Regions from separate parts of the Burkholderia sp. BCC1999 genome, predicted to be linked through region 2. Evidence: riboswitches for the same ligand, from Rfam matches in the RefSeq annotation. Region 2 holds a riboswitch; the other holds the start of a gene.
The links. A riboswitch is a leader RNA that binds a small molecule or an ion and turns the genes downstream of it on or off. The one in region 2 is predicted to bind FMN.

Region 1: another riboswitch for FMN. It lies ahead of U5809_RS04340 (6,7-dimethyl-8-ribityllumazine synthase); the one in region 2 lies ahead of ribB (3,4-dihydroxy-2-butanone-4-phosphate synthase).

The regions. Positions count from the first base shown of each region.
Region 1 is NZ_CAJPHP010000002.1:315,405-319,612, reverse strand. Features, by position in the region: gene U5809_RS04350 (serine aminopeptidase domain-containing protein) at 1-871, shown strand, start outside; gene U5809_RS04345 (MarR family winged helix-turn-helix transcriptional regulator) at 868-1,299, shown strand; gene U5809_RS04340 (6,7-dimethyl-8-ribityllumazine synthase) at 1,455-1,961, opposite strand; FMN riboswitch at 2,028-2,184, opposite strand; gene U5809_RS04335 (TonB-dependent receptor) at 2,602-4,208, shown strand, end outside.
Region 2 is NZ_CAJPHP010000016.1:91,055-95,262, reverse strand. Features, by position in the region: gene iolG (inositol 2-dehydrogenase) at 1-773, shown strand, start outside; gene U5809_RS23160 (HAD family hydrolase) at 962-1,648, shown strand; gene ribB (3,4-dihydroxy-2-butanone-4-phosphate synthase) at 1,719-2,429, opposite strand; FMN riboswitch at 2,548-2,696, opposite strand; gene U5809_RS23150 (helix-turn-helix domain-containing protein) at 2,891-3,574, opposite strand; gene U5809_RS23145 (MFS transporter) at 3,770-4,208, opposite strand, start outside.

The sequences.
Region 1 (4,208 bases), on a different contig from region 2:
GCACGGCACGCTGTGGTCGCCGGACGCCGCGCCGCGCGCGCTGGTGCTGATCCATCCGGCAACGGCCGTGCCCGAGCGGCTGTACGCGGGCTTCGCGCGCTTCCTCACCGAACGCGGCTTCGCGGCGCTGACCTACAACTATCGCGGCATCGGCGCATCGCGGCCCTCCCGCCTGGCCGCGCTGAAGTCGCGCATGCGTGACTGGATGGAGCTCGACGTGGGCGCCGCGACCGCATGGGCACGGCAGGCGTACGACGGGCTGCCGCTGCTGGCGGTCGGCCACAGTGTCGGCGGGCATGCGATCGGGCTGTCCGCCGCCACGCCGCACCTGCGCGCGGCCGTGCTCGTCGCCGCGCATGCGGGCAGCACACGGCTGATCGCGCAGGCGGCCGAACGCCTGAAGGTTCGGTTGATTTTGCGTGTGCTCGGCCCGCTGATGTCCACGCTGCTCGGCTATGTACCCGGCAAGCGGCTCGGGCTCGGCGAGGATCTGCCGGCCGGCGTGTTCCGCGAATGGAGCCGCTGGACGACGTTGCCGCACTATTTCTTCGACGATCCGACGCTCGGCGCGGCCGAGCGCTTCTCGAAACAGCAACTGCCGATCCTCGCGCTCGGTTTCGACGACGATCCATGGGCGAACCCGGCTGCGATCGGGCTGCTGGTAAGCTATCTGACCCGCGCGAAGGTCGAACGCCGCCAGATCGATCCGCACGCGGCGGGCAGCGGCCCGGTCGGGCACATGGGCTTCTTTCGCAGCCGGCCCGGCACCGTGCTGTGGCCCGACGTGGCCGACTGGCTCGCGCAGGCGCTCGACACGCCGCGCAGCGCGAGCCGTCCCTCCCTTTCCATTGCAGCCGGGAACCCAGCTTGAGCGAAGACCGACGACTGTTTTTCATGTTGAACATCGGCCAGCGGCGCGTGCAGCGCTGGATCGACCGCAAGGCCGAAACCGAGACGCGCGCGAGCGCCGCGCAGGCTGGCGCGCTGTTCTGTCTCGCCAGGCAGGATGGCGCGCTGATCGGCGAAGTCGGCGCCGCGCTGCAGCTCGCGCCGTCCGCGATGACAGGGCTCGCCGACCGGATGGCAAAGGCCGGTCTCATCACGCGTCATGCCGATTCGGACGACGGCCGCGCAACACGGCTGTACCTGACCGACGAGGGCCACGCGGCGCTCAAGCGCGCACGCGTGCTGCTGCGCGAACTGAACGGCAAGCTGTGCGACGGGTTTTCCGACGACGAACTCGATGTCGTCGCGCGCTGGCTGCACGCGTTGCAGGACCGGTTTCCGGCGGAGCGCTGAGCGGCACGCTCCCCTGCGCAACCGGCTCGCGCCGGTATCAATCGAAAGCGATTGCGATTCGCGTTTTCGATTCGATTTTCATGTTGATGCAAAGCTGACCGCCACGCCGCCGCGCGACACCATTCATCGCGCGGCGGCAGGCACACCGCACGGCGTCAGGCAGCCTGCGCAATCGCGGCGACCACGGGTTCCGCTTTCAGCGCCGCGACCTTGCCGATCGTATCGACGCACGCATGCGCGAGCTCCGCGCCCTTCACGAGGAAGTGCTCGTGGAAGTACGCGACATGCTCGGCGCCGTGGAAATGATGCGGCGTCAGCACCGCCGACAGCACCACCACGCCGGTTTCGAGCTGCACCTGCATCAGGCCGGAAATCACCGCTTGCGCGACGAAGTCATGGCGATAGATCCCGCCGTCGACCACCAGGCCGGCGCACGCGATGGCCGCGTACTTACCGGTTTTCGCGAGCAATTTGGCATGCAGCGGAATCTCGAAAGCGCCTGCCACTTCGAAGAAGTCGCAATCCGCCTGGCTCAGGTTCGCGTTGGCGAGCCCGTCGACGAACGCGTTTCGGCACTGGTCGACGATCTCCTTGTGCCAGCACGACTGGACGAAAGCGATCCGCAGAGCAGCAGTTTGGGAGGGGGAAGCAAGTTGGGTCATCGATGGGTCCTGTGTGAGTTGAATGGGCGCACAGGGACAAGCCGCGTACCTTGCGTACGCAACGAACCCCGCTCTCTCTCATCCGGACTTTAACCGTCGGCCCCGGAATCGAACCGGGTCTGCTGACCTTGCCGTGCACATGCGTGCGGGCAAGCGCTCGCGGGCTACGCGCAATCGCGCGATTACCGCCGGTGGGGAATTTCACCCCGCCCTGAGAACGTTCGCGGCACATTGGCCGCGCCGGAAATCTATCACAGTCTCGTCGTGTCGGTTCTTCAACGGCTCCGCCCGCTTCATGCGCCTGGCGCGCTCCCCGGCCGTTTCCCGCGGTCGCCCCTCCGCTCCAACCGCCCTTTTCACCGATCCGACAGAAACCCGACGGGAACCTGCCAACCGGCTTGGAATTTGAAATGATATAACATATCATTTCACGTGCTCGTCCGCCTTACGCCGTTCCACTGTGGGTGGCCAAGCCTCGCCGAGCCATGTTCCATCGGGTCACTGCGCGTCAATGACGCAACAATATATCGTATCCAGCCGTGACCCGCATCGCTCGTTATCCGATCCGATTCCAACCGATTCACCGACCATGCGCGACCTCCCTCGTTTACCGCTTCGCCCACTCTCGTCACTTTCGCTGATGCTGTTCGCCGCCGTCGCCCACGCGCAAGCCGATACGCCCGCGTCGTCGAGCTCGGCACCGGCCAGCACGCCGCTGGCGCCGATCTTCGTGACCGCGAACCCGCTCGGCGACACCGAACTGATCGCGCCGACCGTGCAGCTCTCCGGCGATGCGCTGACGCGCCGCCAGGCCGATTCGCTCGGCGAAACGCTCAACGGGCTGCCCGGTGTATCGACCACGACCTACGGGCCGATGGTCGGCCGCCCGATCATCCGCGGGATGGATGGCGACCGGATCCGGCTGCTGCAGAACGGCGTCGCGGCCTATGACGCGTCGTCGCTGTCGTACGACCACGCGGTGCCGCAGGATCCGCTGTCGATCGAACGCGTCGAAATCGTGCGCGGCCCGGCCGCGCTGCTGTACGGCGGCAACGCGGTGGGCGGCGTCGTCAACACGATCGACAACCGGATTCCGCGCGAAGCGATCCAGGGCGTGACGGGTGCGCTCGACGCGCGCTACGGTGGCGCGAATTCCGTGCGAGCCGGTGCTGCGCAGGTCGAAGGCGGCAACGGCCGCTTCGCGTTCCACGTCGACGCGTTCGACCGCGAAACGAGCAAGCTGCGGATTCCCGGCTACGCGCGCAGCAGCCAGCAACGCGCGCTCGACGGCCCCGACACGCCGCAGCCGGAAGGCAACGTGCCGAACAGCGATGGCCGTGTGCACGGCGGCGCGGTCGGTGCCTCGTACACCTGGGCCGACGGCTTCGCGGGCCTGTCGTACAGCGGCTACGAATCGAACTACGGCTCGGTTGCCGAAAGCGACGTGCGGCTGCGGATGCGGCAGGAGCGCCTCGCGTTCGCATCCGAGGTGCGCAACCTGAGCGGGCCGTTCACGAAGCTGAAATTCGATTTCGCGTACACCGACTACCGCCACAAGGAAGTCGACAACGGCGAGACGGCGACCACCTTCCGCAATCGCGGCTACGAAGCGCGCATCGAGGCGCGGCACCGCAAGATCGGCCCGTTCGAAGGCGCGATCGGCGTGCAGTTCGGCCAGAACACGTTCTCCGCGCTCGGCGACGAAATGCTCGTGCCGTCCACCCGCACGAACAGCGTCGCGCTGTTCGGTCTCGAGGAATGGCAGGTCGTTCCCGCACTGAAGCTGAGCCTCGGCGGCCGCTTCGAGCACGTGAAGGTCGACCCCGATCCGGCCGGCGTCGAGAAATTCGCGGGCGCGCAGCCGCGCGACTTCAACGCGGGCAGCCTGTCCGCCGGCGCACTGTTTTCGCTTACGCCGGTATGGTCGGTCGCCGCGAACGTCGCGTACACCGAACGCGCGCCGACCTTCTACGAGCTGTATTCGAACGGCCCGCACGATGCGACCGGCCAGTTCCTGATCGGCAACCCGAACGCATCGAAGGAGAAAGCGGTGTCGACCGACCTGTCGCTGCGCTATGCGAGCGGCCCGAATCGCGGCAGCGTCGGCGTGTTCTACAACCGCTTCTCCAACTACCTGACCGAGTACAACACGGGCCGCGTCGTGGACGACGATGGCGACCCCGTCGCGCCCGGCACCGACGGCTCGCTGAACGAGGCGATCTATCGCGGCGTGCGCGCCGAGTTCTA
Region 2 (4,208 bases):
ACACGCACGCAGACCTCATCGTCGCGGCCGCGAACGCGGGCAAGGCCGTGTTCTGCGAGAAGCCGGTCGACCTGAGCATCGAGCGCTCGCGCGCATGCGCGGACGTCGTGCGGCGCACCGGCGTGACCTGCATGATCGGCTTCCAGCGCCGCTTCGATCCGACGTTCGCCGCGCTGAAGGCACGTGTCGAGCGCGGCGAGATCGGTGCACCGGAAATGCTGGTCGTCACGAGCCGCGACCCCGGCGCGCCGCCGGTCGACTACCTCCGCAGCTCGGGCGGCATTTTCAAGGACATGCTGATCCACGACTTCGACATGTTCCGCTGGATTCTCGGCGACGAAGCGCAGACGCTGCACGCAACCGGCAGTTGCCTGACCGACCCGGCCGTGCGCGCAGCAGGCGACATCGATTCGACCGCCGTGACGATCCGCACGCGGCGCGGGCTGCTGTGCCAGATCAACACGTCGCGACGCGCGGCCTACGGCTACGACCAGCGCTTCGAGCTGCTCGGCAGCAACGGGATGCTGCAAGCCGGCAACGTGCGGCCGACCGAGGTAAGCGCGTGGCTCGCCGGAGGTATCGCGACGGACGTGCCGGAGCCGTTCTTCCTCGAACGCTACCGGCATGCGTACGCGGCCGAGCTCGCGCACTTCGTCGACGCGCTGCGCGACGGCACGCCGGTCAGGACGACGATCGACGACGGGCTCGCCGCGCTCGAACTTGCCGAGGCCGCGATGACATCGTGGAAAACGGGGCGCGTGATCGAGCTGTAACGCGACAAGCGGCGACGGCCCGGGCAAACAGGCCGCCGCCGTCACGCAATCCGCAGCACGCCTGCATGAAGCGCGGCAACGCTACGGCCGGATCGGGCAAATTTGCCGAAACGGCGCGCGGCGCGCGCGTGAAAGCACGTATGATGACGAATTGATCGGCGTCGCCGATTGTCTGCTTTGTCACCATCATGCTCGATCACCTCATCTGCGACTGCGACGGCGTGCTCGTCGACAGCGAAGTCATTGCCGACCGCGTACTGCTTGAAACGCTGTCCGCCACGTTCCCGAACCTCGATTTCGAAGCCGCTGCCAAGTCGGCATTCGGCCAGCAGACGTCGCGCTTCCTCACCGGAATCGAATCCCGCTTCGGGATCGAAATGCCCGCGAACTTCATCGAGACCATCGAGCACAACATCGAGGTCGCGCTCGCGCAATCGCTCGCGCCGATCTCCGGCGTGCGCGACGCGCTGCTGAAGGTCACGCTGCCGGCGGCCGTGGTGTCGAACAGCCGGCTCGTGCGCGTGCGCAATTCGCTGAAGCGTGCGTCGCTCACCGAGATCTTCGGCGAGCGCGTATTCAGTTCCGAGCAGGTGGCGCGGCCGAAGCCCTACCCCGACGTCTACCTGCATGCGGCGCACACGCTCGGTGTGGCGCCGGAGCGCTGCATCGTCGTCGAGGACAGCGTATCGGGGCTGAATGCCGCGCGCGCGGCCGGGATGAAGACGATCGCGTTCGTCGGCGCGAGCCACATCCCCGACAACTACGCGGACGCGCTGCGCGCGATGGGCATCACGCGGATCATGCGCAAGATGGACGAACTGCCGTCGCTCGTCGAAGCCGGCATGCGAGGCGAATTCGGCGACGTGCAGTCCTGATTGTCATCCAGGCCGGGTCAGGTCACGCCGGCCTGCGACGGGTGCGCTAACGCACCCGTTTTCCCGCCGCTCAGGCCGGTTCGCAGCAGCGCTCGCGCGCGACCGCCAGCGCCTCGCGGAACTCGACGAGTTCCGCGATCGTCAGCATCGGCAGCCCGTGCCGTTGCGCGAAACGTTCGACGTCGTCGCCGCGCGTCATCGTGCCGTCCGGATTCATCAGCTCGCACAGCACGCCGGCCGGCTTCAGGCCCGCGAGAATCGACAGGTCGACCGTGCCTTCGGTGTGGCCGCGGCGCGCGAGCACGCCACCCGGTTGCGCACGCAACGGAAACACGTGGCCGGGTCGCACGATGTCGTGCGGCTTCGCGCCTTCCGCGATCGCCGCGCGGATCGTCGTCACGCGGTCGGCCGCCGACACGCCGGTATGCACGCCTTCGCGCGCTTCGATCGACACCGTGAACGCGGTGCCGTTGCGGCTTTCGTTGGTCTGCACCATCGGCGGCAGTTCAAGCGCGCGCACCGTGTCGTCCGTCAGGCACAGGCACACGATGCCGCTGCACTCGCGGATCAGCAGCGCCATCGTCTCGGGCGTGATGCGCTCGGCGGCAACGATCAGGTCGGCTTCGTTCTCGCGGTCGTGGTCATCCTGCAGCACGACCGCACGGCCTGCGCGCATGGCGTCGAGCGCAGCGGCGATGCGCGGCGGCACCGGTTCGGAATCCAGCAACGGGAGATCGGCAAAGGCGTCGGCCGGTGCCGACGAAAGGGACATCAAGGACATGTGAAACGCTCCTCGCAAATACGATTTGGGCGAAAAACGTTCCAGGGCATTGCAAACAGACAGAACGACAACCCGCTTCGCACGCATCGCGAAGCAGCCCTGACGGACATGACTATCTGCACATCTTCTCTCATCCGGACTATGACCGTCGGCTCTGGCATTCGACCAGATCTGCTGACCCCGCGCGGATGCGCGGGCGCTCGCGGGCTCGCCGGCTTACGCCAGCCTACCGCCGGTGGGGAATTTCACCCCGCCCTGAAGACGCACTGATTGCCGGACGGGGGTACCCCATCAACGGCGGGCCAAGCATACAACAGCTGCGCGCGACGCGCAGCGCACCACACCTAAAACCTTACTGACGACTCCGTCTAACGGCATCGTCCGAACGGCCGACCACCCGGCCACGCTTCCGCGCTCCCGCGAGACGGCGGGAAAGCGACCGTTCCGCTCCAGCCGTGCGGTCAGTGAGCCGCGTGCGCCGCGTCGGGCACGAGCCACCGCGGCGGCACCTCGGGGCTCACCGTCACGCGGAACGCGCGCGCTTCGCTGTCGCCCGGGTTACGCAGGCTGTACGGCTGATCGGCATCGAACACGATCGCGTCGCCGGTCGCCAGCAACTGGCGGCGGTCATGCACGCTGACTTCGAGCGTGCCCTCGCTGACGACGAGGTTGACCGTCGTGCCGGGCGCGCGGCGCGCGCCGGGCTCCGTATGCAGCGGCGCGATCCGCAATTCGTGGAACTCGGCCGCGGCCGGCTCGCCTTCCGGATACAGCGCGCGGGCCGAGAAACGGCCGTTCGAGCTGACGACGCGCGACGCGCGTTCGGCCGCCAGGTGCTCGAAGCCGTTCACCGCATGGCGGCGCAGGAACGCGGCGACCGACACCTTCAGCGCCGCGGCGATCTTGCAGAGCACTTTGATCGACGGCACGCTGCGCGCCGATTCGATCTGCGCGAGCATCGCGCGCGACACGCCGGACAGCCGCGCGAGCGCATCGAGCGACAGTTGCCGCTCGGCGCGCAAGCGCGCGAGGTTCACGCCGACGACCTGCTCGAGGACGTCGAGCGACGCGGACGCGCGCAGGTCGGCAGCGTTGCCGGACTCGAAGGAAGACACGTCGCGCACGAGCGCCAGGGATGAAGACATAGCATTGCCTCCGGGCCGCTGCGCGGCCCTGCGTATGGGGTAAGCCGGGATCGGAATCGCGTTGCGCCAGCCATGGCGCGTATCGAGACGCTATCACCCGGCCTTGCACGGGCAAACGAAGTTATCTTCACACCGTTATCAGCATCGCGGAGGAATGCGTTTCTCGCGAACCTTTTCCTGCCGCTATCGCGTCGCTCACTGCGCCGCCGGCGCCGCGCCGCGTGCCGGGCCGCGCGCGTCGAGCCGCATCGCGAACCACGTGACGACGAGCGCCGCGAACGTCACCGCGACGGCGACCCACGGCAGCGCGTCGAGCGCGAAGCCGTGCTCCAGCGCAAGGCCGCCGAGCCACGCGCCGCCCGCGTTGCCGACGTTGAACGCGCCGATGTTCAACGTCGATGCGAGATGCGGCGCGCTCGCGGCCTTCTCGACCACGCGCGCCTGCAGCGGCGGCACTGTCGCGAACGCGGCGATCCCCCAGACGAATACGGTGACGGCGGCCGCGACCGGCAGGTGGCTCGTCTTCGCGAACACGGCCATCACGGCCATCAGCGCGACGAGGATCGCGATCAGCGACGGCATCAGCGCACGGTCGGCAAGCTTGCCGCCGAGCGTGTTGCCGATCGTCAGCCCG